DNA from 3 places in the Bordetella sputigena genome. Region 2 is predicted to be linked to each of the others. Evidence: predicted binding sites of a transcription regulator. Region 2 holds the regulator's gene; each other region holds the start of a gene.
The links. Region 2 encodes LexA, which represses DNA repair genes until DNA is damaged. Its sites were predicted from a motif close to ACTGTATNNNNATACAGT; they were not measured.
Positions count from the first base shown of each region.

Region 1: the regulator LexA is predicted to act here: its motif matches at 6,489-6,506, upstream of recA (recombinase RecA).
Region 3: the regulator LexA is predicted to act here: its motif matches at 6,719-6,736, upstream of ACNA0R_RS08335 (putative DNA modification/repair radical SAM protein).

Region 1 is NZ_CBCSCA010000012.1:120,803-131,419, reverse strand. Features, by position in the region: gene ligD (non-homologous end-joining DNA ligase) at 1-162, shown strand, start outside; gene ACNA0R_RS21400 (SDR family oxidoreductase) at 410-1,159, opposite strand; gene ACNA0R_RS21395 (AraC family transcriptional regulator) at 1,255-2,172, shown strand; gene ACNA0R_RS21390 (MFS transporter) at 2,328-4,016, opposite strand; gene ACNA0R_RS21385 (sensor histidine kinase) at 4,154-5,518, opposite strand; gene ACNA0R_RS21380 (response regulator) at 5,634-6,323, opposite strand; gene recA (recombinase RecA) at 6,681-7,739, shown strand; gene recX (recombination regulator RecX) at 7,746-8,294, shown strand; gene ACNA0R_RS21365 (LysR family transcriptional regulator) at 8,300-9,235, opposite strand; gene metE (5-methyltetrahydropteroyltriglutamate--homocysteine S-methyltransferase) at 9,442-10,617, shown strand, end outside.
Region 2 is NZ_CBCSCA010000002.1:420,777-431,393, forward strand. Features, by position in the region: gene iscR (Fe-S cluster assembly transcriptional regulator IscR) at 1-479, opposite strand, end outside; gene ACNA0R_RS05090 (low molecular weight protein-tyrosine-phosphatase) at 807-1,298, opposite strand; gene uvrB (excinuclease ABC subunit UvrB) at 1,603-3,630, opposite strand; gene ACNA0R_RS05100 (amino acid aminotransferase) at 3,715-4,920, shown strand; gene lexA (transcriptional repressor LexA) at 5,088-5,738, shown strand; gene lon (endopeptidase La) at 5,851-8,304, opposite strand; gene clpX (ATP-dependent Clp protease ATP-binding subunit ClpX) at 8,472-9,770, opposite strand; gene clpP (ATP-dependent Clp endopeptidase proteolytic subunit ClpP) at 9,868-10,524, opposite strand; gene tig (trigger factor) at 10,524-10,617, opposite strand, start outside.
Region 3 is NZ_CBCSCA010000003.1:512,138-522,754, forward strand. Features, by position in the region: gene ACNA0R_RS08300 (HlyD family secretion protein) at 1-502, opposite strand, end outside; gene ACNA0R_RS08305 (RNA polymerase sigma-70 factor) at 649-1,542, shown strand; gene ACNA0R_RS08310 (LysR family transcriptional regulator) at 1,547-2,554, shown strand; gene ACNA0R_RS08315 (carboxymuconolactone decarboxylase family protein) at 2,551-3,030, opposite strand; gene ACNA0R_RS08320 (UDP-N-acetylglucosamine 1-carboxyvinyltransferase) at 3,322-4,632, shown strand; gene ACNA0R_RS08325 (DUF4148 domain-containing protein) at 4,737-5,054, opposite strand; gene ACNA0R_RS08330 (hypothetical protein) at 5,393-6,637, shown strand; gene ACNA0R_RS08335 (putative DNA modification/repair radical SAM protein) at 6,748-7,989, shown strand; gene ACNA0R_RS08340 (UdgX family uracil-DNA binding protein) at 7,986-9,557, shown strand; gene ACNA0R_RS08345 (protein-L-isoaspartate(D-aspartate) O-methyltransferase) at 9,637-10,617, shown strand, end outside.

The DNA.
Region 1 (10,617 bases), on a different contig from region 2:
GATCCACGCGGCCCGGCGTTCAATGTACGTAATGTCGTCGAACGGATACATGCGTGGCGGGACGATCCCTGGGCGGGGTACGCCGGCGCGCGTAAGGCGCTGACGGCCGCCATGCGCCGCGCGGCGGCCGCGCATGACGACGGCGAGAAAGCCCAGGCATAGCGGCGCGCCACGAACCGCGAAAAAAAAACGGCCCGACTGTGGAAGTCGGGCCGGTACGGGAGCACACGATGTCGCGCTGTTTAAGGCTCGCGGGGAGCGCGGCATCGGTGTCAGAGTGCGGCCCTGCAATCGCCGGACAGGGGGATCGATCGTCCGGAGATCATGCGCAAGGCCGTGATCTGAGTCTTGAGTCTATTCGCCACGCTCTGACATCGTCCTGAATCGGATCAGCACGGGCAAGGTCCGTTCATGTTGCTTCAGCGAACCACTGTCTGGCGTCGTCGCCGGCGGGAATGCGCGCGGGGGCCGCCGGATCGGTTGCGGCTCGCCAGACCGCCGCAGCCACATCCGCGGGCTGCGTGACGGGGCCGGTATCTTGTATCACGCTGGCGATGAAGCCCTGGATCATTGGCGCATACTGCGGGTGGTCCAGCCCGCGCATATGAGCGCGAGCGTTTTCTCCAAAGCGGGTTTCCGGAGAACGGCCCGGCAGCACCAGATGGACGCGCACGCCAAACGGCGCCATCTCCACGGCCAGCGATTCTGTCAGCGCATTCACCGCCGCCTTGCTGGCCCGGTATATCCCCACCACCGGGAGCGCCTTGAGGGTGACGGTCGAGGAAACGTTGATCACTACTCCGGCCCGCCGTTGACGGAATCGCGGCAGCACCGCCTGGATCACGCTCAACGTACCCAGGGTATTGGTTTCGAACAGCGAACGGGCTGTCTCCAGCGAGGTCAATTCGATAGGCGACGGCGCACCGAAACCGGCATTGTTGACGAGTACATCGATCTCGCCAGCCTGCGCGATGGCGCGGGCCACGCTGTCCGGGTCCGTGACGTCCAACGGCAACACGCGCAGGCGGTCCGATTCTGCAAGGACGTCCGGACGGGGAGTGCGCATGGTGGCGACGACATTCCAGCCGCGGTCGAGGAACAGGCGGGCGGTGTCAAGCCCGAATCCCGACGAACAACCTGTGATGAAAACAGTGGGCATGTGTTGCTCCTGGTGTGCTTGGATGGGGCATGATAGGCGCGTGTCACAGGACCAAATACAATCCGCAGTCGTCTTTTTGTTTGCAAGAGTCCTGATTGAGCGATCCGCTTGCTGAAATAGTCGCGTTGTTGCAGCCCTCGGCGCGCGGCTCCAAATTGGTGGAAGGCGCTGGCGCCTGGCGCGTGGTACCGCCTCGCACGCGCGAGCCGTTTTATTGCGCCGTGCTTGAGGGGCAGTGCTGCCTGGCGGTGGACGACCATGCTCCGATGGTGCTGAAGGCAGGGGATTTCGTGCTGGTGCCCGCGATGCGCAAATTGGTCAATACCAATGTGAGCGGCCGGAAAAGCGCGGCTGAAACGTCCCCGGTGCGGATCGGCGATGGGCATTTCCGAGTCGGACGGCAAGACGGACCCGCCGATGTGCGGATGCGCATTGGTCATTGCGGCTTCAGTCCCGCCGATGCCGCATTGCTGGTGCCGCTTTTGCCTCAGGTGATGCTGGTGCGGGGCGAGCCACGGCTGGCGGCGCTTGTGCAATGGGTCGGCGACGAAACGCGCGCGCAGCGTCCGGCTCGTGAGCCCGTGCTGGATCGTTTGCTGGAGCTGCTGCTGATAGAAGCGTTGCGCGGCGGCGCGAGCTTGACGACAGCGCCCGGCCTGGCGAGAGGCCTGGCCGACCAGCGCGTGGGCGTTGCCTTGCGTGCGCTGCATGCCGACCCGGGACTGCCGTGGACCGTGGAAAAGCTGGCCGCACAGGCTGCCCTGTCGCGCTCGGCTTTCTTTGCCCGCTTCGAGCGTGTCGTCGGGATGAAACCGATGGCGTATTTGCTTGCCTGGAGAATGGCCTTGGCCAAGCGCTGGCTGCGTGAGCAGGCGCTGAGTCTCGATCGCATTGCGGAGCGGGTGGGCTACAGCTCGGCCAGTACTTTCAGTGTTGCCTTCGCGCGCCATGTGGGGCAGTCGCCGATACGCTATGGCCGGGGCACGGATGAAATCCCCGCCGGCACCGTGTGAAGTAGAAAATCACCCACGCCGCGCCGCTAAAGCGCTTGCCGGCCTCCAGGAGGGTATTGTTGCCGTCGGCCGCCCGGCGAAAAAAAAGCCCCCGACAGGGAGCTTTGTAAAAGGCCGGTCGGGTGCAGCGTCCCGGCCGGCAGGGGCCGGGTGGACTAGTAGTCCTTGTTGAGGTCGACGTCCTTGGTCTCGCGCACGAAGAGGACACCGATGATCAGCGTCATCACCGCGATGATGATCGGATACCACAGGCCATCGTAGATGTTGCCCGTGGCCGCCACGATCGCGAATGCGAGTGGCGGCAGGAATCCGCCGAACCAGCCGTTGCCGATGTGATACGGAAGGCTCATCGAGGTGTAGCGGATACGGGTCGGGAACATCTCCACCAGCATCGCCGCGATGGGGCCGTAGACCATGGTGACGTAGATCACCAGTATGGTCAGCAGCACTACCACCATGACGTTGTTCGATTGCGCGGGATCCGCCTTGGCGGGGTAGCCATGGCCGCGGATCGCGGCGGTCAGCGACTTGTCCAGTTCGGCCGAGCGGGTCTTGAAGTCCGCCGGCGCGAGCGACTTGCCGTCGAAGGACTGGAACTCGTCCGTGCCGATGCGCACCTTGGCCACCGAACCCGCCGGGGCGGCCTCGTTCTTGTAGTTCACGGAGTTGCGGGCCAGGAACGATTTGACGATATCGCAACTGCTGGTGAACGACGAGGTGCCGACCGGATTGAACTGGAAGGAGCAGGTCGCCGGGTCCGCGATAACGGTTACGGGCGCGGAGGCCTGGGCTTTTTCCAGCGCGGGGTTGGCGAAGTGCGTCAGGCCCTGGAAGATCGGAAAGTATGTCACCGCGGCGATCAGGCAGCCGGCCATGATAATGGGTTTGCGGCCGATACGATCGGACAGGGCGCCGAAGATGACGAAGAAGGGCGTGCCTATCAGCAGCGCCACGGCGATCATGATGTTGGCCGTGTTGGCGTCTACCTTCAGCGTTTGCGTCAGGAAGAACAGCGCATAGAACTGGCCGGTGTACCAGACCACCGCCTGGCCCGCCGTCAGCCCCAGCAGCGCCAGGATCACGATCTTCAGGTTCTTCCATTCTCCGAACGATTCGCTGATGGGCGCCTTGGAGCCCTTGCCTTCTTCCTTCATGCGCTGGAAGGTGGGCGATTCGCTGAGCTGCAGCCGGATCCATACGGAGATGGCCAGCAGCACGAAGGACAGCAGGAAGGGCGCGCGCCACCAGCCCCAGGACTCGCGGAAGGCCTCTTCGCCCGCGTAGGACCGCACGCCCAGGATGACCAGCAGCGACAGGAACAGGCCCAGAGTTGCCGTGGTCTGGATCCAGCTGGTGTAGAAGCCGCGGCGCCCCATGGGCGCATGTTCGGCCACATAGGTCGCGGCGCCGCCGTACTCGCCGCCCAGTGCCAGGCCTTGCAGCAGCCGCAGCACGATCAGCAGCGCCGGCGCGGCGATGCCGATCGAGCTATAGGTGGGCAGGACGCCGACCAGGAAGGTGGACAGGCCCATGATCACGATGGTGACCAGGAATGTGTACTTGCGCCCCACCAGGTCGCCCAGGCGGCCGAACACCAAGGCGCCAAAGGGCCGCACCGCGAAACCGGCGGCGAAGGCGAGCAGGGCGAAAATGAAGCCGGCGGTTGGATTGACACCGGAGAAAAAGTGCAGGGCTATGATGGGCGCCAGCGAGCCGTAGAGATAAAAGTCGTACCACTCGAAAACGGTGCCCAGCGAAGACGCGAAGATGACTTTGCGTTCATTGCGGGTCATGGGAGTCGGGGCCGCAACGGCTCCCGGGCGCGGCATGGATGCTGTGCTCATGATGTCTCCTCAAGGATGGCCGGCGCTGTCCGCCGTGCTCGGTATGTGCAGACTCGCCCGCGAAGCGGGGAGGCTGACCGCCACGGTAGGCAAGAAGTCTGACGAGGGTCTGACGTTTGCCTGACGCGGTCCGCTATTTATGTGTCTGTTTGTAAATTAAGCGGAAAGCGTATGGCGATTTTCAGTCCGCGCTGCGTGCTGCCCGGTGTCGGGTGATCCATCAGTTGCACCGTGGCGCCATGCTTTTGCGCGATTTCGCGCACAATGGCCAGCCCCAGCCCGCTGCCCTCCGCCGCCGTTCCCAGCACGCGGTAGAAGCGGTCGAATACGCGCTCCCGTTCTTCGGGCGGTATGCCCGGGCCGGAGTCCTCGACTTCCAGCAATGCGGCACCGGGCAGGGCGCATACACGCACGGTGACGCGACCGCCGCCGGGCGTGTAGCGCAGCGCGTTGTCGATCAGATTATTGAGCAGTTCCGCCAGCAGAATGGCATTGCCGGCAATCGTGACGGAGTGACCGGCTTCCTCGAATCCGAGGTCGATGCCGATGTTCAGGGCCTGTGGCGCCCACTGCGTAGTTTGTTCGTATGCCAATACATTCAGGTCCACCGACGCCATGCCGACGGTCGCCGGATTTTCCGCGCGCGCCAGCAGCAGCAGTTGATTGACCAGCCGCGTGGCGCGTTCCGATCCGGCGACCAGTTGCCTCAAGCTGGTCTGCATTTCGTCCGCGCTGGCATCGCGCAAGGCAAGTTCCGCCTGGGTACGCAGGCCCGCCAGCGGCGTCTTCAATTGATGCGCCGCGTCGGCCACGAAGCGGCGCTGTGTCTGTACCGTGGCCGACAGCCGTTCCAGCAGATCGTTGATCGCCGCGACCAGCGGCGCGATCTCGCTGGGCGTGGCCCGTTCGTCGATGGGCGACAGATCGTCCGGCCGGCGCGCCCGCAAACGCTGCTGCAGGGCGTTCAAGGGCGCGACGCCGCGCGTCAGGCCGAACCACACCAGCAGTACCGCGATGGGAAGCACGACGAACTGCGGGATGATCACGCCTTTGATGATGTCGTTGGCCAGCTGCGCGCGCCGTTCCGCCGTTTCCGCCACGATGACCAGCGCCGGGGCAGCGTGTGGCGCGCCGGCGTCCACGCGCGTATAGGCCAGGCGAATGGCGAAGCCGCGCAGCGTGCTGTCTTCGTAGCGTATGGTCCCTGGCGCGACCACGTCCGCGCCCTTGGGCAGGGGTAGTTCGCGGTCGCCTCCAAGATACTGGCCGTGTCCGCCCAGCACCAGCCAGAACACGCTGTCGGTTTCGTTCGCGCGCAGCATGCCGCGCAAGGGTTCGGTCATGTCCAGCGCGGGCTTGCCGTCGACCGTCTGGACGTTGCGCGCCAGCACGCGCAAATGGCTGGCGAGCGCGCGGTCGTACGGCACGTCGGCGATATTCTGCGCGACGACATAGGTGATGGCCACGCTCATGGGCCACAGCAGAAACAGCGGCGCCAGCATCCAGTCCAGGATTTCACCCAGCAGGGAGCGCCGGGGCAGGGCGACGGAGGGGCCGCGCGTCCCGTTGCGCAGAATGTCCAGCGCTTCCTGGTTCAGCGGCGCGACGCGGTGTGTTTCAGTGCGCCAGCTCGGCGGTGCCATGGTCCCGTTCCAAGCAGTAGCCCAGGCCTCGTACGGTCATGATGCGGACGCCGGTCGGTTCCAGTTTCTTGCGCAGGCGATGGACGTAGACTTCGATGGCATTGGTGCTGACTTCATCGCCCCATTCGCACAGATGGTCCACCAACTGGTTCTTGCTGACCATGCGGCCGCTGCGCATCAACAGGATTTCGAGCAGGCTGATTTCGCGCGCGGACAGGTCCAGCGGTTGGTCGTCCGCCGACGCCACGCGGCCCGCCTGGTCGAACACCAGACGGCCGTGGCGGATCAGGCTGGCGCCGCCGCCGGCGCCGCGCCGGGTCAGCGCCCGCACGCGGGCTTCCAGTTCGGACAGGGCGAAAGGCTTGGCCATATAGTCGTCCGCGCCCAGGTCCAGGCCCTTGACGCGCTGCTCTATGCTGTCCGCGGCGGTTAAAATCAGCACCGGCAATTGGGTGTTGCGGGCGCGCAGCCGCCGCAGGACTTCCAATCCCGTCAACTGCGGGAGCCCCAGGTCCAGGATCAGCAGATCGAAAGCCTGGGCAGTCAGCGCCAGGTCGGCCGCCATGCCGTCGCGGACGGCGTCGACGGCGTAGCCGCTGTGCCGCAATGAGCGGGACAGACCGTCGGCCAGGATGCTGTCGTCTTCGGCGATGAGTATGCGCATGGACCCGCTCTCCCGTGGATTCTTATGGTGCCGGATGGTCTCCGGGCTGTTTGGTCTCCTGGCGCGGATTCTGTCATGTCCCTTGGGCCTTGCCCAGACGGGATAACGCGGGAGGGCGCCGGCACGGGCGGGCACATCGCGGCGGGGCGCGGAAGAATTTGTCATACTGTTTTTTTGTACAGTATAATCAGGTGCCATAATCCCGGCCAGGGACGTGATCCTCGGTTGTCCCTTCGCGGACATGGCGCCGCCAGGCCGCGGGGCAGGTCACCCGATCATCACGCCGGACGATCGCTATACCCGTTCGCTATACCCATTCGCCAGAACCAATCGCTAGAACGTCAGACAGGACATTTCATGGACGATAAAACCAGCAAGGCAGCCGCCTCGGAAAAAGCCAAGGCGCTCGCCGCCGCGCTATCGCAGATCGAAAAGCAGTTCGGCAAGGGATCGATCATGCGGTATGGCGACAACGAGGTCGAGCATGACATCCAGGTGGTGTCCACGGGCTCGCTGGGCCTGGACATCGCCCTGGGCGTCGGCGGCCTGCCGCGCGGTCGGGTAATCGAAATCTACGGCCCGGAATCCTCGGGCAAGACCACGCTGACGCTGCAAGTCATCGCCGAAATGCAGAAGATCGGCGGCACGTGCGCCTTCGTCGACGCGGAACATGCCCTGGACGTGCAGTATGCCGCCAAGCTCGGCGTCAACCTGACCGATCTGCTCATTTCGCAGCCCGACACCGGCGAACAGGCACTGGAAATCACCGACGCCCTGGTGCGCTCGGGTTCGGTGGACCTGATCGTCATCGACTCGGTCGCCGCGCTGGTGCCCAAGGCCGAAATCGAAGGGGAAATGGGCGATTCCCTGCCGGGCCTGCAGGCCCGCCTGATGAGCCAGGCACTGCGCAAGCTGACCGCCACCATCAAGCGCACCAATTGCATGGTGATCTTCATCAACCAGATCCGGATGAAGATCGGCGTCATGTTCGGCAATCCGGAAACCACCACCGGTGGCAACGCGCTCAAGTTCTATTCCTCCGTCCGGCTGGATATCCGCCGCATCGGCTCCATCAAGAAGGGCGAGGAAGTCATCGGCAACGAAACGCGTGTCAAGGTCGTCAAGAACAAGGTGTCGCCGCCTTTCAAGCAGGCGGAATTCGACATCATGTACGGCAGCGGCATCTCGCGCGAAGGCGAAATCATCGACCTGGGCGTGCAGGCGGGCATCGTCGACAAGTCGGGTGCCTGGTACAGCTACAACGGCGACCGTATCGGACAAGGCAAGGACAACGTGCGCGAGTACCTGAAGGAACATCGCGACATGGCGCTCGAAATCGAAAACCGCATCCGCGAAAACCAGGGCATCGTCAGCCGCGCCAACACGTTCGCCGCCAGCGAAGCCGAAGAGGACTAAACCGCCATGGTGGCCGGTCGCCGCGGCGCATGGCGTCCGGACCATGCGCCGGATGGCTCGGACGACGATCCGTTTGCGCTCGGCGATCGAGACCGCGACCGTGCTCCGGAAAAGCGCGGGCCCTCGCTCAAGGCGCGCGCGGTCGCTTATCTGTCACGCCGCGAATACGCCCGGGTGGAACTCGCGCGCAAGCTCGGTGCGTACACCGAGGATCAGGCGGCGTTGGATGCGCTGCTCGATGACCTGGAACGGGAAGGCTGGCTATCCACCCGTCGCTTTGCCGAAAGCCTGGTCCACCGCCGCGCCGAACGCCAGGGGGCGGCGCGCATCGTGCAGGAACTGCGCCAGCATGGCGTGGATGAGGCGCAGATCGGGGAATTGCGTGATGGCCTGAAAGCCACCGAATACGATCGCGCGCTCGCGGTGTGGAATAAGCGCTTTGGCGCTCGGCCGGCCGATCGTGCCGCCTATGCCAAGCAGGCGCGTTTTCTGGCGGCGCGTGGATTCGCCCACGACGTCATCCGTCGGGTCCTGGGCGACGACGGGGAAGATTGACGCGCCTACCGGCCCGCCGACCCGTGCCCGGCTGATTTGATCCCGGCCAGGGTGCGGAAACACACATCCCTGGCGATGGTCAGGAAGTCCTTGATGAAGGGCGCATCGGCATCCTCGTTGCGGATCGCAGCGTACAGCGTGCGCCATACCCCCTGCGGTCCCAGATGGCACACCTTCAGCCATCCCTGTCCCAGGTATTCGGTCAGCGCCCAATTCGGCAGTGCCGCCACGCCACGATTGCTGGCGACCAGCTGCGCGATGATGGGTGTCAGTTCCGCCTTGCGTACGGTGGCGGGTTCCACGTCGGCGGGGTCCAGGAAGGCCGTGAAAACATCGAGGCGTTGCCGGTCGACCGGATAGGTGATCAGCGTCTGGTCGGCCAGTTGCTCGGGCTGGACATAGCGCTGGTTGGCCAGGGGGTTGGATTCGGACACCGCCAGCACCAGCTCATATCCGAACAGCGGCACGTATTCGATGGCTTCCAGCGTTTGCGGATCCGACGTGATCACCAGGTCCAGGTCGCCGCGCAGCAGAGCGGGGAAGGGCGCGAAGGAAAATGCCGCGGACAGATCCAGCGCGACTTCAGGCCACTGCACGCGGAACGCGTCCATGGCCGGCATGAGCCACTGGAAGCAGGAATGGCATTCGATCGCCAGATGCAGCCGGCCCGTGCGCCCGGCTGCCAGCCGCTGCAGTTCGCGTTCGGTCGCCCGCAGTCTGGGGAGAATGTCGTCGGCCAGCGCCAGCACGCGCAGCCCGGCGGTGGTCAGGCGCGCCGGCCGCGTCCTGCGGTTCAGCAGCGGCGTGCCCAGGCGGGATTCCAGCTCGCGCAATTGATGCGACAGCGCGGACTGCGTCAAGTGCAGTCGTTCGGCGGCTTCCTGCAGGCTACCTCCGTCGCGGATGGCTGCCAGCGTTTCCAGGTGGCGAATTTCGAGCATAGGGGTATGGGGCGGTATATCCGGGGAAAGGCCTGCGGGCCGGCGCTGCAGTGGAGCGAAGGAGCGGCGCCATCTCCCTGCCAGCCAGGTTTGCAATTCTATATGAGAATATCTCAAGTAATCGTTGCAAACATTGATTTTGATTCAAGCACGAACGCGCGCAAAATGCCCGGACTTGAACAATTTTTGTTGGATCTTCGATTTCTATGACCACGATTCATAATCTGGGTTTTCCGCGCATAGGGGCGCAGCGCGAGCTGAAGCGCGCCGTGGAAGCGTACTGGGCCGGCAAATCGTCGCTGGCCGAACTCGAGGAAACAGGCCGGCAATTGCGCGCGCGGCATTGGAAGGTCCAGGCCGACGCGGGCATGGACTTGATCCCGGTCGGCGACTTTGCCTGGTATGACCATGTGCTGGAATGGAGCACGCTGCTGGGCGCCGTGCCGGCCCGTTTCGGCCAGCCTGACGATATCCCCGTCAGCCTGGATACCCTGTTCCGCATGGGGCGTGGTCGCGCGCCCACCGGCACGCCGGCCGCCGCCTGCGAGATGACCAAGTGGTTCGATACCAATTACCACTACATCGTGCCCGAGCTGACGCCGGCACAGACCTTCCGCATCGCGCGCGAGTCGCTGTTCGACCAGATCCGCGAAGCGCGCCAGGCCGGCCATCGCGTGAAGCCCGTCATCCCCGGCCCGCTGACCTGGCTGTGGCTGGGCAAGGGCGATGCCTACAAGAGCGCGGGCGATGCCGCCAAACTGGACCTTCTGGCCGGACTGATCCCCGTCTATATCGAAGTGCTGCGGCGGATCGCCGAGCTGGGCGTCGAATGGGTGCAGATCGATGAGCCGATCCTGGCGCTGGATCTGCCAGCCGCCTGGCGCGAAGCCTACGCCACCAGCTACGCTCGCCTGGCCGGCGGTTCGTTGAAGCTGCTGGTGGCGACCTACTTCGATGGCTTGCAGGACAATCTGGCGACCGCCGCCGCCTTGCCGGTCGCCGGCCTGCATGTCGATCTGGTACGCGCGCCGGAACAACTGACGCCGCTGCTGCAGGTCATCGGCTCCAAGGTCCTATCGGCCGGTGTCGTGAACGGCCGCAATATCTGGCGCACGGATCTGGATGGCGCGCTGGAGACCCTGGCGCCGGCCAAGGCCGCCTTGGGCGACCGTCTCTGGCTGGCGCCGTCCTGCTCGCTGCTGCACGTGCCGGTGGACCTGGCCTATGAAACGGAACTGGATGACGAGCTCAAGAGCTGGCTCTCTTTCGCCGTGCAAAAGCTGGACGAAGTCCGTACGCTGGCGCGCGCGCTGGATGGCAGCCAGGAGGCGCCGGTGGAGGATGTATTGCGCGTACAACGTGCCGCGCTCGCCGACCGGGCG
Region 2 (10,617 bases):
ATGCGGTTGACACGCACCGTACCGTTCTGCGCCTGATTGCTGGCTTCCTGCAACTGACGCACGCGCTGTTGATCCACCAGATCCTGCAGCGAAACGGAATCCAGGTAATCCACCATCTTGCGATTCAAAGTGGCCCAGAGTTCGTGCGTCATGCACTTGCCCGACTTGCCGTCCTTGCCGCTGGTACAGTCCTGCTTGCCGCCACAGCTGGTGGCGTCCAACGGTTCATCCACGGCGAAAATAATGTCCGCAACCGTGACGTTGCGCGCCAGGCGCGCCAGCGAGTAACCGCCACCCGGGCCGCGCACGCTGTCCACGAGCTCGTGGCGGCGCAGCTTGCCGAATAGCTGTTCGAGATAAGAAAGGGAAATGTTTTGGCGCTGGCTGATGGCCGCCAGCGTGACCGGGCCGCTATGCTGACGCATGGCAAGATCGATCATGGCGGTCACGGCGAAACGTCCTTTGGTAGTCAGCCGCATATCAAGGTTTCCTGTATAGCCAGAGGCCCGGCTTGGCCGGGGGCGCAATACCTGAGTAATTGCCTCAAGTATAGCCTATTCCCGACTAATTTGCTATGAAACCCTGCCGCCGATAGGGATGAGCAGCCCCACGGCTTGATGAGGCATCGGCGCCCGCGAATGCAAAACCGCACGCGGAAATCGCGTGCGGTCTACTTGCTTCTTTCCGGGAGGGCGCCGGGACGCGAGTCTGGGCGCCGGAACTGCACTCCGGCACTGAACGCGCCATCGAATGCAGACACCTGATACAGAAACCCGGCCCAGAAACCCGAAGCCGATGCCTAAGGACTACGCCGCCTGGTATTGCGTCGCGCGCTTGCGGACCAGCTCCAGCACGCCCTGACAGGCGTCTTCCAGATAATCGAGCACCTTGCCGAAACCTTCCGGGCCGCCATAGTACGGATCTGGCACCGTGGCTTCTTCGAATTCGTTGGCAAAGCGCATCAGCAGCATTAACTTGTGCTGGTACGCCTTGGGGCACTGCTGCTGCAGAGCCGACAGGTTTTCCCAATCCATCGCCAGGATCAGATCGAATTCACGGAAATCGTCGGGCGTGACCTGACGCGCCTCGCAATGCGTGATCTCGTAGCCGCGCTTGCGGGCGGCGGCTTGGGCCCGGGCATCCGGCGCTTCACCAATATGGAAAGCATGCGTACCGGCGGAATCTATCCGCACGACATCGCCCAGCCCGGCATCATTGACCAGCCGGCGGAACACGCCTTCCGCGCTCGGCGAGCGACAGATGTTGCCCATGCAAACGAAAAGTACCTTGGTCATCATGCTTAATAGTCTGCGGGAAAACCCGCAATTAGGCAAGCTTTTTTTCCGCGAAAACCGCTCCCGCCGCGACAATTGAAGGACCGTAAAAACCGAGGCGAATTAGGGAGTTATAGAGCAAAGCTAATAAACCTATTGATATTCCCTAAAGCGGTATTCGAGGCGAATTCAATGCTCTTCGACGCCGCTTTGCAACACGTAAAGATGTCGCCCCCATTTCCGTGGTATGACAGCGGCACGACGAGCCGTGGCGCCGCGGCGCCGTCCCTTTTTTTCGATTTCAGCCCTACGCGGCGCCTCGCGATTTTCAGCGGGCGCCGTCCAGCAGGACTCTTTCCTTCAGCGCGTTCAAAGCATCCCGAGCCGCCGCGGCCTGTTCGAACTCCAGATTGCGCGCGTGATCCATCATCAGTTTTTCCAGCCGGCGGATTTCCCGCGCCAGCGCCTTCTCGTCCGTCAGCAGCTCGGCGGGCAGCGCGTCTTCGATAGTGGGATGCTGGACCGGCGCGACCACGCCATCGATGAGCTCCCTGACCGCCTTCTGTACGCCTCTGGCGGTGATCCCGTGCTCCCGGTTGAAATCCTCCTGCTTTTTGCGCCGCCGCTCCGTTTCGCCGATGGCGCGATGCATGGAGTCCGTCACCCGGTCGGCGTAAAGGATGGCCATGCCATTGAGGTTACGCGCCGCCCGACCGATGGTCTGGATAAGACTGCGCTCGGACCGCAGGAAGCCTTCTTTGTCGGCGTCCAGAATCGCGACCAGCGAAACTTCCGGTATATCCAGGCCTTCCCGCAGCAGGTTGATGCCGACCAGCACGTCGAAGGTGCCGAGACGCAGGTCGCGGATGATTTCGACGCGTTCGACCGTATCGATGTCCGAATGCAGATAGCGCACCCGCACCCCGTGTTCGGCCAGGAAGTCGGTCAGGTCTTCGGCCATACGCTTGGTCAGCGTGGTCACCAGAACCCGTTCCGATTGCGCCACGCGCAGCTTGATTTCGCCCAGCAAATCGTCCACCTGGGTGCGCGCGGGACGCACCTCCACGATAGGATCCACCAATCCGGTGGGCCGCACGACCTGCTCGACAACATTATCGGCATGCTGCTGTTCGTAGGCCGACGGCGTGGCGGACACGAACACGCATTGGCGCATGCGGGCCTCGAATTCCTGCAGTTGCAAGGGGCGGTTATCCAGGGCCGACGGCAGGCGAAAGCCATACTGCACCAGAGTTTCCTTGCGCGCGCGGTCGCCGCGATACATCCCGCCCAATTGCCCGATCGTCACGTGGCTTTCATCGATGAACATCAGCGCATCGGCGGGCAGATAATCGATCAGCGTGGGCGGCGGCTCGCCCGGCGCGGCGCCGGATAAATGGCGGGAATAGTTTTCGATACCTTTGCAGAAACCCAGTTCCTGCAGCATTTCCAGATCGAAGCGGGTACGCTGTTCCAAACGCTGGGCTTCCACCAGCTTGCTTTGCGATGTGAAGAACTGCAGGCGGTCACGCAACTCTTCCTTGATGGTCTCGATCGCGCGCAGCACGGTATCGCGCGGCGTGACGTAGTGAGAGCCGGGATAGACAGTGAACCGCGGGACTTTCTGCCGCACCTTGCCGGTCAGGGGATCGAATAACTCCAGCGTTTCGACCTCGTCGTCGAACAACGTCAGCCGCAAGGCCAGCTCCGCGCTTTCCGCCGGGAAAATATCGATGGTTTCGCCACGCACGCGAAACGCCCCGCGGGTGAAGTCCGCATCGTTGCGCGTGTACTGCATGGCCACCAGGCGCGCCAGGATCTCGCGCCGCGAAATGCGATCGCCCGTCCGCAGGATGAGCACCATGGCGTGATAATCGCCGGGATTACCGATACCGTAGATACACGACACCGTGCCGACGATAACCGTATCGCGACGCTCCAGCAGGCTTTTGGTCGCCGACAATCGCATCTGTTCGATGTGCTCGTTAATCGACGAGTCTTTCTCGATAAACAAATCGCGCGTCGGCACGTAGGCCTCGGGCTGATAATAGTCGTAGTACGAAACGAAATACTCGATGGCGTTCTTGGGAAAGAACTCGCGCATTTCCGCATATAGCTGCGCGGCCAGGGTCTTGTTCGGCGCAAGCACCAGCGCCGGCCGTCCCAGGCGCGCGATGACGTTGGCCATCGTGTAGGTCTTGCCCGAGCCGGTAACGCCCAGCAGCGTCTGGTACATCAGCCCATCCCGCACGCCGTCCACCAACGCGTTGATGGCGCCGGGCTGGTCGCCCGCCGGCGGATAGGGTTGATAGAGCTGGAAAGGACTATCCGGAAATTCGACGAATCCAGTTTCGGTCATGCTAGACTGTCTCAGGGTAAACCCCCCATTATCCGCCGCATATCCGGCTGCGTCCACCTACCCTTTTGCGTAACTTGCGATCCGATGAGCACCCTTTTCCAGAACGTCGAATTGGCCCCGCGCGACCCCATTCTCGGGCTGAATGAGCAATACAACGCCGATACCCGGCCGGGCAAGGTCAATCTGGGCGTGGGGGTGTACTACGACGACAACGGGCGCATTCCGCTCCTGGCCGCGGTCCGCAAAGCCGAAATCGCCCGCATCGAGGCCGCCGCCGCGCGCGGCTATCTGCCTATCGAAGGCATCGCGGCCTACAACAAGGGCGCCCAGGCCCTGCTGCTGGGCGCCGACTCCCCCCTCTCGGCCGAAGGTCGCGTGCTGACCACGCAAGCGCTGGGCGGCACGGGTGCGCTCAAGATCGGGGCGGATTTCCTGCGCCAGCTGCTGCCGCAATCCAAGGTGTATATCAGCGATCCCAGCTGGGAGAACCACCGCGCGCTGTTCGAACGTGCCGGCTTCCAGGTCGAAACCTATCCCTACTACGACGCCGCCACGCATGGGCTGAATTTCGAAGGCATGCTCGCCGGCTTGAAATCCATGCCGGCCGGCAGCGTGGTCGTACTGCATGCCTGCTGCCATAACCCCACCGGCGTGGATCCAACCGCCGAACAATGGCAGCAGATCGCCAATGTGGTCAAGGAACGCGATTTGGTGCCCTTCCTGGACATCGCCTACCAGGGCTTCGGCGCCGGCCTGCACGAAGACGCCGCCGTCGTGCGCCTGTTCGCCGGCATGGGCATGACGGTGTTCATCAGTTCCTCTTTTTCCAAGTCCTTCTCGCTGTACGGCGAGCGCGTCGGCGCCCTGACGGTGATCGCCGGCAGCAAGGACGAAGCCACGCGCGTGCTCAGCCAGCTCAAGCGCGTCATCCGTACCAACTATTCGAATCCGCCCACGCATGGCGGCACGGTCGTATCGACGGTGCTGAACACGCCGGAACTGTTCGCCTTATGGGAACAGGAACTGACCGGCATGCGCGAGCGTATCCGTCTGATGCGCCGCCAACTGGTCGACAAGATCAAGGAGTATGGTGCCCAGCAGAACTTCGATTTCGTCCTGCAGCAGCGCGGCATGTTCTCCTACTCCGGCCTGACCTCGGCCCAGGTGGATCGGCTGCGCGAAGAACACGGTATTTATGCCGTCTCCAGCGGACGGATCTGCGTTGCAGCGCTGAACAGCCAGAATATCGATGCCGTGGCCAAGGGTATCGCGCAGGTGCTGAAAGGCTAAGCCGATCATCCCGGTACGTCTGGGCACGCGCGCTTGGGGCTCCTTCGGGAGCCCCAATCTTTTTTGCGGGATATTCGGCCGCGAGTGCTCGCCCACCCCCTTGCGTTTTGGAGCTACGTCCCCCAAAATTCGATCCTGTATATCCATACAGGGAACAGGATCGCCCAATGGCCAGCAAACTTACCGAACGGCAACAGCAGATACTCGACCTTATACGCCAAGCGGTCGCGAGCACGGGATTCCCGCCCACCCGCGCTGAAATTGCGGCAGCGCTCGGATTCCGTTCGCCCAACGCAGCGGAAGACCATCTGAAGGCGCTGGCGCGCAAAGGCGCCATCGAACTGACCGCCGGCGCCTCCCGCGGCATACGGTTGAAAGAAACGCGGGCCGAAAACAGCCAGGCCATGCTCCCCATCCCATCGCTGGCGCAGCTCATGTTGCCGCTCGTCGGCCGCGTCGCGGCGGGCAGCCCCATCCTGGCCGCCGAACACGTCGAACGCGATGTCGGCGTCGATCCCGGCCTATTCGCCCAGCGGCCGGATTACCTGCTCAAGGTCCGCGGCATGAGCATGCGCGACATAGGCATCCTGGACGGCGATCTCCTGGCAGTCAAAAAAGCCAGCGACGCGCGCGACGGCCAGATCGTGGTGGCTCGCATCGATGAAGACGTCACCGTCAAGCGCTTGCACCGCCAAGGCGGCCGCATCGAACTCCTCCCGGAAAATCCGGAATTCGAGCCCATTCTGGTGCGGCCCGGACAGGAATTCGCGCTGGAGGGCATCGCGGTGGGTTTGATCCGCACCCAGGCGCTGCAATAAGGCTCCAGCGGGCGGCGGCCAGCCGGCGACAGGTGCTTGCCAGACAGCCAAACGAAAAGGCCTGGAGCTCGCGCTCCAGGCCTTTTTGCCAGGCTTGTGACTACGACCGCGTTTAGTGCTTGATAACCGGATCGGCCGATTCGGAGGAAGCCGCCGTCGGGGTCACCATCGGCTTGTCCTTCGCGTCCTCTTCCGAGATCGGGTCAGGCATACGCTCCAGTGCCCGCTCCAAGACCTTGTCGATCCAACGTACCGGCACAACTTCCAGCTGGTTCTTGACGTTGTCGGGGATTTCCGCCAGATCCTTGACGTTTTCCTCGGGAATCAACACGGTCTTGATGCCACCACGGTGCGCGGCCAGCAACTTTTCCTTCAAGCCACCGATCGCCAGTACTTCACCACGCAGCGTGATTTCGCCCGTCATCGCGACGTCCGCCCGCACCGGAATACCGGACAGCGCGGACACCATGGCGGTGGTGATCGCGATACCCGCGGACGGACCGTCCTTGGGCGTCGCGCCTTCGGGCACGTGCACGTGCATGTCGCGTTTTTCGAAGACGCTATCGGCGAATCCCAACCGACGCGCCCGCGAACGCACGACCGTGCGCGCCGCTTCGACCGATTCCTTCATCACGTCGCCCAGCGAACCGGTGCGCTGGATAGCGCCCTTGCCCGGCATGTCGGCGACTTCGATGGTCAGCAGATCGCCGCCCACTTCGGTCCAGGCCAAGCCGGTCACCTGCCCCACCTGGTTTTCCTTTTCCGCCATACCGAAGTTGTAGCGGCGTACGCCCAGGTATTCGTTCAGGTTCTCCGACGTCACCGCGATGACGCTGGCGGTGCCATTGGTGTCCGCGGCGGGCTTGCCTTCGCGCTCGGTCAACAATTGCTTGACGACCTTGCGGCATACCTTGCCGATCTCGCGCTCCAGCGCCCGCACACCGGCTTCGCGCGTGTAGTACCGCACGATGTCGCGCAAGGCGGATTCGTCTATCGACAGCTCCGTTTCCTTCAGGCCGTTGTTCTTCAACAGCTTAGGAATCAGGTGATCGCTGGCGATGTGCACCTTTTCGTCTTCCGTGTAGCCGGACAGGCGAATGACTTCCATCCGGTCCAACAGGGCCGGCGGAATATTCAGCGTGTTGCTGGTCGCGACGAACATCACGTCCGACAGGTCGAAGTCGACTTCGACGTAGTGATCCTGGAACGTGTGGTTCTGCTCGGGATCCAGCACCTCCAGCAGCGCCGACGAGGGATCGCCACGGAAGTCCATGCCCAGCTTGTCGATTTCGTCCAGCAGGAACAGGGGGTTGCGCACACCTACCTTGCTCATGTTCTGCAGGATCTTGCCCGGCATGGAGCCGATATACGTGCGACGGTGACCGCGGATCTCGGCCTCGTCCCGCACGCCGCCCAGCGCCATCCGCACGAACTTGCGATTGGTTGCCTTGGCGATCGACTGCCCCAGCGAGGTCTTGCCCACGCCGGGAGGACCGACCAGGCACAGGATGGGCGCCTTGACCTTATCGACGCGCTGCTGCACGGCAAGATATTCGAGGATGCGTTCCTTGACCTTTTCGAGACCATAGTGGTCATCGTCCAGGACCGTTTCGGCATTGCCTATGGAATTGTTGACCTTGCTCTTCTTGCGCCACGGCAGATTGATCAAGGTATCGATGTAGTTGCGCACCACCGTCGCTTCGGCGGACATGGGCGACATCAGCTTGAGCTTCTTCAGCTCGGCATCGGCCTTTTTGCGCGCTTCCTTGGGCATATGCGCCGCGACGATCTTCTTTTCCAGCTCTTCGATGTCGGCGCCTTCTTCGCCCTCACCCAGCTCCTTCTGGATGGCCTTTACCTGCTCATTCAGGTAATAGTCGCGCTGGCTCTTCTCCATCTGCTTTTTCACACGGCCGCGGATCCGCTTTTCGACCTGCAGGATGTCGATTTCGGTTTCCAGCTGCGTGAGCAGACCTTCCAGGCGTTCGGCCGTGCCGAAGATCTCCAGCATCTTCTGCTTTTGCTCGAGCTTCAGCGGCAAATGGGCGGCGATGGTATCGGCAAGCCGACCGGCATCGTCGATGCCCGCCAGGGACGTAAGGATCTCCGGCGGGATCTTCTTGTTGAGCTTTACGTACTGCTCGAACTGGGCCACGATGGCCCGGCGCAGGGCTTCCGTCTCGGAACCCTGGATGGGGTCGAGCTGGATGGGCACGACTTCGCAGGTAAAGTGCGATTCGACGTCATCCACCCGCGTGATGCGGGCGCGCTGCGCCCCTTCGACCAATACCTTCACGGTGCCGTCGGGCAGCTTCAGCATTTGCAGGATGCCCGCCACGCAGCCGATCTCATAAACATCCTCGGGCGACGGATCATCCTTGCCGGCGGATTTCTGCGCGACCAGCATGATGCTTTTACCGGCCTCCATCGCGACCTCGAGGGCGCGTATGGAGCGGGGGCGTCCGACAAAGAGCGGGATGACCATGTGCGGGAACACCACGACGTCGCGCAGCGGCAGCAACGGCAGGTCGATGGGTTCGGAAGGCAGGGTCTGAGTGCCAGACATAAAGAATTCCTTGGGATGATCAACGTAACGGCGATGCGGCGGAGTCAGTCAGCAATCCCGTCTATCGTCAGTTACGTCTGATATGGGAACAATAGCCGAAAAATCAAGTTTCCGGCCGGCGACCGCAAAAACGGTAAAAACCCGCCACGCCGGACGGGTCTTTCCGATTACGCGGCGGCGTCCCTGACCTCGCCCCGTTCCGGCTTGGATGCCTGGGCAGCATCGTCCGCATAGATGAGCAAAGGCTGACCGTCGCCTTCGATTACGTTGTCTTCGAGTACGACACGGCTGACATTGCCCAGCGAAGGCAGTTCGTACATCGTGTCCAGCAAGGCGGATTCCAGGATGGAACGCAAACCACGCGCCCCCGTCTTGCGCTTGAGCGCCTTGCGGGCGATGGCGCGCAAGGCGGCCGGACGCACGTCGAGCTCCGCCCCTTCCATCGCGAACAGCTTCTGGAATTGCTTTACCAAGGCATTCTTGGGTTCGGTAAGGATCTGGACCAGCGCGGCTTCATCTAGCTCATCCAGCGTCGCGACCACGGGCAGGCGGCCCACCAATTCCGGGATCAAGCCGAACTTGATCAGGTCTTCGGGCTCCGCTTCGCTGAACAGCTCGCCTACACCGCGTTCGGACTTGGCTCGTACCGACGCCGAGAATCCGATGCCCGATTTTTCCGTACGATCGCGGATGACCTTTTCCAAGCCATCGAAGGCGCCGCCGACGATGAACAGGATATTCGTTGTATCCACCTGGACAAAGTCCTGGTTGGGATGCTTGCGGCCGCCTTGCGGCGGCACCGACGCCACCGTACCCTCGATCAGTTTGAGCAGCGCCTGCTGCACCCCTTCCCCGGATACGTCGCGGGTGATGGACGGGTTATCGGATTTGCGCGAAATCTTGTCGATTTCGTCGATATAAATAATCGCGCGCTGCGCCTTTTCAACTTCGTAGTTGCAGTTCTGCAGCAGCTTCTGGATGATGTTTTCGACGTCCTCGCCGACATACCCCGCTTCGGTCAGCGTGGTGGCATCGGCCATGACGAAGGGCACGTTCAACATGCGCGCCAGGGTCTGGGCCAGCAGCGTCTTGCCGGAACCGGTCGGCCCCACGAGCAGAATGTTGCTCTTGGACAGCTCGACCTCATCGCCCTTGAGTTCGCCGTGGCGGATGCGCTTGTAGTGGTTGTACACAGCGACCGCGAGCGTGCGCTTGGGCGTGTCCTGGCCTATGACGTACTGATCCAGGAATTTTTTGATTTCAGTCGGGGTAGGCAGTTCCGAGCGAATAGCGGCGCGCGCCGTCGCCTGCGCTTCTTCCCGAATGATATCGTTGCAAAGATCGATGCATTCGTCGCAGATGAACACGGAAGGCCCCGCGATCAATTTGCGGACTTCGTGCTGGCTCTTGTTGCAGAAAGAGCAATGCAGCACCTTCGCGTCTGCCGATCCCTTTTTTTCAGGCATATATATCTCTGGTGACGATGGATGCCGCGCCTGCGCGCGCCACCCATCCTACGCTGGCTCGAAATAGCGGCGGTTCGGAACCAGGCCCGCGGACGCCTTAGCGATCCTCGGAGCGCGAGGCCAGGACCTTGTCCACCAAGCCATACGATACAGCATCTTCCGCGGACATGAAGTTGTCCCGCTCGGTGTCCAGGGCGATGCGTTCGACGGGCTGGCCGGTGTTCTCCGCCAGGATAAGATTCAGGCGCTCGCGCAGGTCAAGGATTTCGCGAGCCTGGATCTGGATGTCGCTGGCCTGCCCCTGGGCGCCACCCGACGGCTGGTGGATCATGATCCGGGAGTTGGGCAGGGAGTAGCGCTTGCCCTTCTTGCCCGCCGCCAGCAGGAATGCGCCCATGCTGGCCGCCAGACCGGTGCACAGCGTGGACACATCGGGCTTCACGAAATTCATCGTGTCGTAGATGGCCATGCCGGCATACACCGAACCACCGGGCGAGTTGATATAGAACGAAATGTCCTTGTCCGGATTTTCCGACTCCAGGAACAACAATTGGGCAACCACGAGATTGGCCGAATTGTCGTTCACCGGTCCGACCAGGAACACCACCCGCTCGCGCAACAACCTGGAATAAATGTCGTAGGCACGCTCGCCGCGTCCGGACTGCTCGATCACCATGGGGATATACCCCAGGGCGGTCGGCGTCACGGACTCGCCGCCGTACATGGAGGCGTAGAAATCCGTAAATCTATTCATCAAGCCATCCCCATCAACTGGTCGAAAGGCACTTGCTCGTCCGTGACCTTGGCCTTGCCGAGCACATAGGAAACCACATTGTCTTCCACCACG
Region 3 (10,617 bases), on a different contig from region 2:
CCTGATGCAACTGCGCATCCGCCAATTGAACCTGGGCTTGCGCCTGGTCGCGGGCCGCGATGTAGTCGCGGGGGTCGATGCGCAGAAGCACGTCGCCCTCGCGGACACGCGTGTTGTCGCCGATCCGAAGGTCGACGACGTAGCCGGCGACTTTCGGCGCGATCGTAACGGCGTCGCCCTCGGTGTAAGCGTCGTCGGTCGAAACATCGTTGCGGGTCAGGAACCACCAGATGGCGGCGACCACGGCCAGAACGATGACGACGATGATCAGGATGATCAGCGGCTTTTTGCTGCGACGGCGGGGTTCCTTGCCACCCTCGGTTTTGTCGCCGGCATCCCTGTCGCTGCCCTTGCCGTTGCCATTGTCTTGGGCGCCGCCGTTGTCCTTGCCGTTGTCCTTGCCGTTGTCCTTGCCGTTGTCCTTGCCGTTGCCATTGCCGGCGCCGTGCGGGCCACCGGCTGGCGTGCCGCCTTCGCGAGCTTGCTGGGATGGATCTTCCATAAGAGGATGTGGTCAAAGTTGAGCACGCCGCCACAGCAAGGACCATGCCTTGACGGCGCGATAAACTTCGCCCTCGGACTTCAGCTTCTTTTAAGCAGACGCACCGTCATAAGTGCACGGCTTACACGTTTGCATTCGAACCCGCGATGATCGATCCCACCGGCCTGTTCAACCGCCACCGTCCGCGCTTGCACGCGATCGCCTACCGCATGCTCGGCGTCATCGCCGACGCCGAGGACATCGTGCAGGACGCCTGGCTGCGCTGGAACGAAGCCGATCATTCGACGCTGGAGAGCCCCGAAGCGTGGCTCGTCACGGTCACCACGCGGCTGTCCATCGACCGGCTGCGTGCCCTGAAGGCGCAGCGCGAAGCCTATGCGGGTGTCTGGCTGCCCGAGCCCCTGCTGCAGGATTCGCCGCCCACGCCGGCGGAGATCCATGAAGCGGCCGACGACTTTTCGGTAGCCTTTCTGTTCATGCTGGAGCGTCTGAGCCCGGAAGCGCGCGCCGCTTTCCTGATGCGCGAGGTATTCGACGCCGATTACGGCGACGTTGCCCGCGCGCTGGGCAAAACCGAAGCGTCCTGCCGCCAGCTGGTCCGGCGAGCCAAACAACAATTGCAGGACGATGCACCACGCCGCGCGGTTTCGCGCGACGCCCATCACCGCCTGATGCAAGGCTTTGCGCAGGCCATGCGCGCGGGCGACTTCCATGGCCTGCATGCCATGCTGGCGGAGGACGCCGAACTGATAAGCGACGGCGGCGGCAAGGTGCCCAGCTTCTCCAGCCTGGTGGGCGGCAAGCGGCTGGCACAGCTTTTCTACGCCGGCAAACGCCGGCACGGTGACGGGCTGCGCGTCGAAGTGGCATTGGTCAATGGCCAATGGGCCCTGCTGCGCTTCATCGGCGGCGTCCTGGAATCCGTGCAGTCGTACGAGACGGACGGCGAGCGCATCGTGCGCGTGCTGGTACAGCGCAATCCCGACAAACTGGCGTCCATGGCGGCCGACGTCACAAAACGGGCGCCTGCTTCGTCTTAGGGGCATGGACAAGCAAATTCTTACCGGTGCGGGCCCGGATCTGCTCGCCTCCAGCTTCGCGACCAGCTATGCGGGCGTCGTGGCTTTCATCGCGGTCGCCGCGGAAGGCAGCTTCGCCAAGGCGGGCGACCGCCTGGGCATCGGCCGGTCCGCCGTCAGCCGCAGCGTACAGAAGCTGGAAGACCAGCTGGGCGTCCGGCTGTTCGTCCGCACCACTCGCAGCACCTCGCTGACACGCGAAGGCGAGCGCTTCTACCAGAATTGCCACGAGGGCGTCCGGCGCGTCGTACAGGCGCTGGACGACATGCGCGAACTACGCGAAGGTCCGCCGTCCGGTCACCTGCGGGTGTGCTCGACGGTCGGGTTCGGCCGCAAGGTTGTCGCGCCGCTGCTTTCCGGCTTTCGCGCGGCGTATCCGGATATCTCCATCGACCTGCTGCTGGATGACGGGGCCACCGACTTCACCCGCGACCGGGTGGACGTGTCCTTTCGCAATGGCCGCATGGAGGACAGCCAGGTCATCGCCAGGCAGCTGATTCCGATGCGAATGGTGTTGTGCGCGTCGCCGGCCTATGCCCGGTCGCATGGATTGCCGGCGACCATGGAAGCGCTGGGCGACCACCGCTGCGTGAACTTCCGCCTGGCGTCGGGACGCGTGTACGAATGGGAATTCCTGGTGGATGGACAACTGCGCAAATTCCTGCCGCGGCCACCGGGGGCGATGATGGCTTTCGACGATGCCGACCTGGTGCTGCACGCGGTGCTGGACGGCCATGGCCTGGCGCAAATGGCCGCGTACCAGGCGGACGACCATCTGCGCGCCGGACGCCTGCTGTCCTGCCTGCCGCAGCACGCGCCGCGCGATCGCGGCCACTATATCTGCTACCTGAGCCGCCAGCATCTGCCATCCCGGATCAGGGTGTTCGTGGATTACATGACGGCGCATATCCGGGCCTTGGAATCGCACGACATTCCGGCGCCCGCCGGAATGCCGGCCGTCCTGGCTGCTTAATCCAGCCCGGCCTTGTCCAGCCCATACGCCTTGTCCAGCAGGCCGGGCGTGGTCCGGAAGCCCACGTTCAGGCGGTTCCAGCCATTGATCATCATGACCGCGAAGCTGAGCTCGGTGATTTCCTTCTCCGAAAACTGCTCGCGGACGTGCTCGTAGAGATGATCGGGCACGCCATCCTCGGGCAGGCGGGTCAGGACTTCGGTCCATGCCAGCGCCGCCCGCTCGCGCGGCGAAAACAGCGTCGACTCGCGCCAGATGGCGACGTGGTGCAGGCGAAGCTCGCGTTCGCCCTGGATCTTCGCCTGTTTGACGTGCATGTCCAGGCAGAAACCGCAGCCGTTCATCTGGGAGGCGCGGATTTCGATCAGGTTGATGATCGATCGTTCCATGCCGCCGGATTTCAGCAGCATGCCGACTTCGGCGAATTTCTTGAACAATTGAGGGCATTGTTCGGCGGCGTTAAGGCGTTGCGTCATGGTGATCCCGTCGGTGGATTTGGCCGGACCGTGCCTGGCGCCACGGTCACGCGTTGCCCGCGATGCGGCAACGAAGCTATCGTAGGCGCGGCGTCATGCCGCCGCTAGGCCTATGCCGTGAATCATGGCGTTGCCGGACGCGCAACAATGCCGTTGCGACGCGCTCCGGACGTACCGTGGCGCCGACGCGACGCCATGCCATCGGACACTGAGATCTACGCCATATCCGCGCCGCGATCCGCGTGGCATGATAGGCGCCTTCTCCGCGAGTCCCGCATATTCACCACCGACATGTCGAACCTGATCGTAAACGGCGGCCTGCCCCTGCGCGGCAAGATCGTGCCTTCCGCCAACAAGAACGCCGTCCTGCCCATCCTCTGCGCCACCCTGCTTACCGACCAGCCGCTGCGGCTGATCGGCGTGCCCGAGATCACCGACGTCAAGCGGATTCTGGATATCTTCCGCACGCTGGGCAGCGACGTTTCCATGGACTTCGCCACCGGCATCCTGGACTTGCACCACCGCGCGACGGCCTTCGACCCGGCGGTGCATCGCCTGCCGGAAGAAATGCGTTCGTCCATCATGCTGGTGCCGCCGCTGCTGGCTCGCTTCGGCGTCGCGCGCCTGGAAAACGACGTCAAGGGCTGCACCCTGGGCGTGCGCGAAATCGATCCGCACGTGGAAGTCCTGGAACGCTTCGGCGCCAGCGTATCCCGTACCGCCGACTCGCTGATCGTCAGGACGGACCGCCCGGGCGGCGGCATGACGGCCAACCATCATTGGCTGGACTATGCCTCGGTGACCACCACGGAAAACTTCGTGCTGTGCGCGGTATCCGCCGCCGGCACGTCGACGCTGGTGAATGCCGCGTCCGAACCGCACGTGCAGGAGTTCTGCCGCTTCCTGGCGATGCTGGGCGCCACCATCCAGGGCATCGGCACGTCGCGGCTGAGCGTCGAAGGGGGACGGAAACTGGCCGGCGGCGAATTCCGCTTCAGCGAGGATTTCCACGAGATCGCCACCTTCCTGGCCCTCGGCGCCATCACCGGCGGCGACATCGCCGTGCGCAACACCGCGCCCGAACAGTTTCCGCTGATCGATCGCACTTTCGCCAAATTCGGGATCGAGGTCGTGCATCGCGATGGCTGGTCGCATGCGCTGCGCGACGGCCCCTTGCGCGTGCGCAAGCCTTTCACACAGAACATCCTGACCAAGGTGGAGGCCGCTCCCTGGCCTTACCTGCCCGTCGATCTGCTGCCGATATTCATTGCCCTGGGCGTCAAGGCCGAGGGCAGCGCCATGTTCTGGAACAAGGTCTACGACGGCGCCATGGGATGGTCCGTCGAGCTATCGAAGTTCGGCGCGCATGTTTTTCTTTCGGACCCGCATCGCCTGATCACCTTCGGCGGCCTGCCGCTCAGTCCCGCCAAGGTGGAAAGCCCCTACATCATCCGCGTCGCCATCGCGCTGCTGATGGTGGCCGCCAGCATCGAGGGCCGGTCGGAGATCACCAACGCCTTGCCGATCCGCCGCGCCCATCCCAATTTCGTCGAGAACCTGCGGTCGGTCGGCGCCAACGTCGAATGGACCAGCGGCGAGTAGCCCGGCCGGGAAACAGCCGCCCCTGAAAGCGAAAGCGCCGGACCGCGGCCCACCGATATGGTGGAGCCGCGGTCCGGCGCTTGACGGCTATCGCGCGCGGCGTATCAGCCCTGGAACGGCACGTTGTCGGTGTCGCCGAACTTCACATGGCCCAGGCCGCTGGGGTCGCGGTCGCCCTGGGTGGCGACGCTGATATGCGAAGCACTGCTGGCGGGCTGGGCCTTGAACGGCTGGTTGTCCATGTCTTCGTTGCTCATCTGTCCGGCGGCACGGGCCGCTTGCAGTTCCTGCATGACCTGGTCGCGCGTCACATTGCTGTATTGCTTGCCGTAAACGCCCTGGAACGGCGTCGTCTGCGCCTGGGCCGCGCCCACGGCGGCGGCCGACAGAATCAAAGCGGAAACAATAGTCCTGGTCTTCATGGCTGTACTCCTCGTCTGTTCATTTCGGGGGCGGGGACATCGCGATCGGTCCGGGTGTCCGCTGGTGCCCTTCCGTATGGCCAGGATTCTGCTCGCCCGGACGCCGTGGATAAATCGTCGTAGCGAGAATCAATTTCTCAGAATCGAGGGTAATCCCTAGGGCCGGCGCGGTGCGGCGGCCGCGTCGGGCACGCCCACCGAGACGCTGCGCCGCCTACGTTGTCAAAACATCACATCAATGTATCTGACTAGTGTCAAACCGGCGAGGCTGGGGTAATTTTCCACGGACCCGGCGTGCCGATAAGCGCGGACCGCCTCAGACGCCCTGAAGGGCCGCGATGACGCTGCCGTTTTCGACCAGCCTGGCCTTGCGCCAGCTACGCCACAACGACCCAGGATTGATCGCGACGTTCGCGGGCGTCTGCGTGGTGGTGGTGCTGGTGTTCATTCAACTGGGGTTCAAGAATGCGGTCACGGACAGCGTACTGAACTTCGCGCGTGCGCTGGACGCCGATATCGTCATGAGCGGACCGTCGTTCGAAACCGTCGCCGATACGCCGCCGTCATTCGCGCGCGCCCTGGTGTACCAGGCACGCGACGTGGCCGGGGTAAGCAGCGCGATGCCTGTCTATGTGCGCATGTCACAGTCGAGCATGACGGAAGGCGGCAGTCCCCTCGCCGTCCGCATCATCGGCTTCAGTGCGACGGACGGCGTACTCAAGGTGCCCGGGCTGCAACGCCAGCTGGCGCGGCTGCGCCCGCTCTACACCGCGCTGCTCGACGCGCGCTCGCGCGGCCGGTTCGCCGATCGCGTTCAAGAGATACACCAGGGCGAGATTCCGCGGATCTATCTGCGGAACGCGATACGCCCGGATGGCATGTTCGAACTCAAGCGGGACGCCCAAGCGGGTGCCGATGATGGCGCCGCCGACGCCATAGCCTCGCATGTCGACATGATCGGGACCTTCCGGCTGGGACCGGATTTCACCTTTCCGGGCAACCTGATCGTCAGCGACCTGACATTCTTCAGACTGTTCGAGCAATCCGCGGACCGTGTCTCGTTGGGACTGGTCAAGATAGTGCCGGGCGCCAATGCCGGCCGCGTGCGCGACGAGCTGGCGCGCCGCATGCGCGGCAGCGCGCAGGTGTGGCTGAAGGACGATTTTGTCGAGGCCGAACGCGGCTACTTCGCTCACCGCACGCCGGTGGGCATCGTTACGACCTTCGGCATTCTGGTCGGCATCCTGATCGGCGTGGTCTTCGTGCTGGAAGTGCTGCGCGGGATTACCGAAAGCAATCTTGCCCTATACGCCGCCCTGCGCGCCGCGGGGTACGGCACCGGCTTTTTCCTGGCCCTGATGATGCAGCTCGCCCTGTTCGTCGCCGTCGCCGCGTTCGCCACTTCGCTGGCCATCACGATAGTGCTGTATGAGATGCTGGAGCGCATCACCCAGCTCACCTTCTCCATGACCGCCAGCACGGCCGCGTCGGTATTGCTCGCAACCTTGGCGATGAGCATCCTGGCCGCCGCGCTCGCGGCGCGCAGGCTGCCGCAAGGCGATCCCATCGATTTGTTCGCTTAGCGGCGAGGCAAGCGCATAGGCGCGCGCCGCTCTTGCTCTGCTGTTCCAGACGGCGGGGCCCGCCCGCGGGCTGCGTATAATACTGGATATAAACACAGTATTCCCCGATCATGGAATTGCTCACCAAGCTGGAAATCCTCGCGGACGCGGCCAAGTACGACGCTTCTTGCGCGAGCAGCGGCGCGCCGAAAAGGGATTCCCGCGGCCGCGACGGCCTGGGGGCGAGCACCGGCGCCGGCATCTGCCACAGCTTTACGCCCGACGGGCGCTGCGTGTCGCTGCTGAAGATCCTGCTGACCAATTTCTGCCAATACGACTGCCAGTATTGCGTCAACCGCCGATCCAGCAACGTACCGCGCGCGCGTTTCGCGCCGCGCGAGGTCGTCGACCTGACGCTGGATTTCTACCGCCGCAACTACATCGACGGGCTCTTCCTCAGCTCGGGCATCATACGCAGCGCGGACTACACCATGGAGCAGCTGGTCCACGTGGCGCGCTCGCTGCGCGAGGATCATCAGTTCCGCGGCTATATCCACCTGAAGACGATTCCGGATGCCGACGCGCGGCTTATTTCGCAGGCCGGACAATATGCGGACCGGCTCAGCGTCAATATCGAGCTGCCTACCGACGGCGGCCTGCAACGGCTGGCCCCGGAAAAAAGCGCCCATACCATCAAGCGCGCCATGGGGTCGATCCGGCTGGACCAGGAAACCGCGCAGGAAGAGGCCAGGGACACCAAAGGCACCAAGGGCAGCAGAAGGCCGCCGCGCCACGCGCCCGCCGGCCAGAGCACCCAGATGATCGTCGGTGCCGACGATGCCGACGACCGCACCATCCTGCAGACGGCGCAGACACTGTACGGGTCGTACAAGCTCAAGCGCGTGTATTACTCGGCGTTCAGCCCGATACCGGACAGCCCATCGTCCCTGCCGGCGCAAGCGCCGCCCTTGCTGCGCGAACATCGTCTCTACCAGGCCGACTTCCTGTTGCGCGGCTATGGCTTCCGGGCGGAAGAACTGCTGCCCGGCGCGGGCGACCTGCCGCTGGACATCGACCCCAAGCTGGCCTGGGCCTTGGCCCATCGCGAATCTTTTCCGGTGGACATCAATCGCGCCCCGCCGCAGTTGATCGCGCGCGTACCCGGCATAGGCATGCGCAACGCCAGGCGCTTGACCGATTTGCGGCGCCTGCGGGCCGTGCGTTATCAGGATCTGGTGCGCCTGCGCTGCGCGATGGACAAGGTCAAGCCCTTCATCGTGGTGCAGGATTATCGGCCGGGCCTTGCGGACCCGCCATCCGAACAGTTGCGGCGTTCGCTGTCGCAGGCGCCCCGGCAACTATCGTTGCTATGAAGGCCGCGCCTCCGCCCACCTTGGTGGTGCAGAACGGCTACGCGGGCTGGCGCGAGCAGGCGCTACGCGCGCTGGCCCTGGGCTGGCCGCCGGAAGCCGTGACCTGGATCGAACAGCTGCCGCTGCCCGGCGGTGGTGGCGCCGAGCAGATGTCGCTGGACTACGCGGCCGTGGACATCGCGCCCGGCGGAGCTGTCCCTTCGGCGCCGGACGGCATGGCGGCGGCGGATGAGAATGACGTCTGCGAAGGTGCCTCCGGCGACACCCCTGATCCGCCATCGCGGCCACCCTCGGCCGCCGCGCCGTCCGCGGTGCGCGTTTCGAGGACGCTGGCCGCGCTGCTGCAGGATGCCGCGCTTTATCGTTCACCACGGCGCTGGGCCTTCCTCTACCGCGTGCTGTGGCGCTGGCAACAAGGCGACCGGGCGGTGGAGTCGGCCGCCGATGAAGACGGGCAGCGCCTGCACGCCATGGTCAAATCCGTGCGGCGCGCCAAGCACGACATGATCGCCTATGTCCGCTTCCATCAAGCCGACGCGGGCTCGACACCGGAATATCTGGCGTGGTACGAGCCCGACCACGACGTCCTGGCCTACGCGGCCGATCACTTCGCGCGGCGCATGGGCAGGTCGTCCTGGCTGATCGGCACGCCGCAGGGGGCGGCGCTATGGGACGGCCAGGCCTTGCGCCTGACGAATGCGCCGCCCGACGCGGACGCCATACGCGCCCACGCGGCGCGGGACCGGGCCGAACCGCTCTGGCTGGCCTACTACAGGAACATCTTCAATCCCGCCCGCCTGAACGAAAACGCCCTGCACCGGCAGATGCCGGTGCGCTTCTGGAAGGGCCTGCCGGAAGGCCCCCTGATTCCCGGCATGATCGCCGAGGCACGCAACGGCGCGCGCCGGGTGGCGCAGGCCAACACGGTGGGCGCCATGGGCGGCAAGCAGGTCGCCGTCGACGCGCGGCGCGCGCAACCCGCGCGTCCGGCCCCCACCACGCTGGACGCATGCCGCCGCTGCGAGTTGTGGCGCCATGCCACGCAGGCCGTCGCCGGCGAGGGCCCGGCGGCCGCGCGCATCATGCTGGTGGGAGAGCAGCCCGGCGACCAGGAAGACCTGGCCGGCCGCACCTTCGTCGGGCCGGCCGGACAAGTACTGAACGAGGCCCTGCAACGCGCCGGCATGCCGCGCCAGGACCTGTTCCTGACCAACGCCGTCAAGCACTTCAAGTGGATCCCGCGTGGCAAGCGGCGCATGCACAAGACGCCCGCCCAGCAGGAGGTCGATGCCTGCGCGCACTGGCTGGAAGAGGAGCTGGCGCGCGTGCGACCCGCCGTTATCGTAACGTTGGGCGCCACGGCGCTCGGCGCGATCCTGCGGCGCAAGGTCAGCATGCGGGACTATTTGGATGCCCCGGTGCGGCTGGGCGATGCCTGGCTGGTCGCCACCTGGCATCCCTCCTATGCGCTGCGGGTCGACGACCCGGCGGCGCGCGAAGAAATCGTTACCGGCATCGCGCGCGCCGTCTCACGCGCTCGTGACCTGTCCGCGGGCGCCGGCCCCTAAGCGCTGCCCGCGCCCGCGGCACGCCGGCACGCCCGTTGCGGCACTTGCCAACCATTCCAGTCCAGGGACGGCGAGCAGAATGAACGACAGCACGGCAACACAGCACGATATGGTCGAGCGCCAGATCCGCGCTCGTGGCATCCGCGACGAACGAGTGCTCGCCGCGATGGCGCGCGTGCCGCGGCAGGCCTTCGTGCCACCCGCGTTGGCGGAATTCGCCCATGACGATACGCCTCTGCCGCTGGAAGCCGGGCAGACAATCTCGCAACCCTACATCGTCGCCTGGATGGCACAGGCGGCACGGCTGAACCGCTCCGATCGCGTGCTGGAAATCGGTACCGGTTCAGGCTACGCGGCCGCCGTGCTGGCGGAGCTGGCCGACCGGGTCGACAGCATCGAACGGCTGCCGGAGCTCGCCGACAAGGCACGCGAAACGCTGCGGACGCTCGGCTATGACCGCGTGCGCGTCCATACGGGCGACGGCACGGCGGGCCTGCCGGACGACGCGCCTTTCGACGCCATCCTGGCGGCCGCCGCCGGCCCGGACGTGCCGCACGCCTGGCGCGAGCAACTGGCGATAGGCGGACGCATCGTGATGCCGATCGGCGGACGCCATGGCGGCCAACGCCTGGTTCGCATCACGCGGGTCGGACGCGACGAATATAACGAGGAAGACCTGGGCGGCGTGGCCTTCGTTCCATTGATCGGCGAACAGGGCTGGACAGACGACACGGCGCGGCATGAGACCAACGCTGATACGGCCAGTGCGCGGCGGTCATCCAGGAACGCGCGTAGCGCCAAGCCGGCGGATGCGCTGGCCGAAGCCATCTGGGAATCCGCCGAGGCGCTGCCGGATATCGATGATGCCTTGTTCGCGCCGCTGTTCGACCGCTACGCCGACAAGCGCGTCGTGCTGCTGGGCGAAGCCAGCCACGGCACCAGCGACTTCTACCGCGCTCGCGCCGCGATCACCCGGCGCCTGGTCGAAGCGCACGGTTTCGACATCGTCGCCGTCGAAGCCGACTGGCCGGATGCCGCCGCGATCGATCGCTACGTCAGG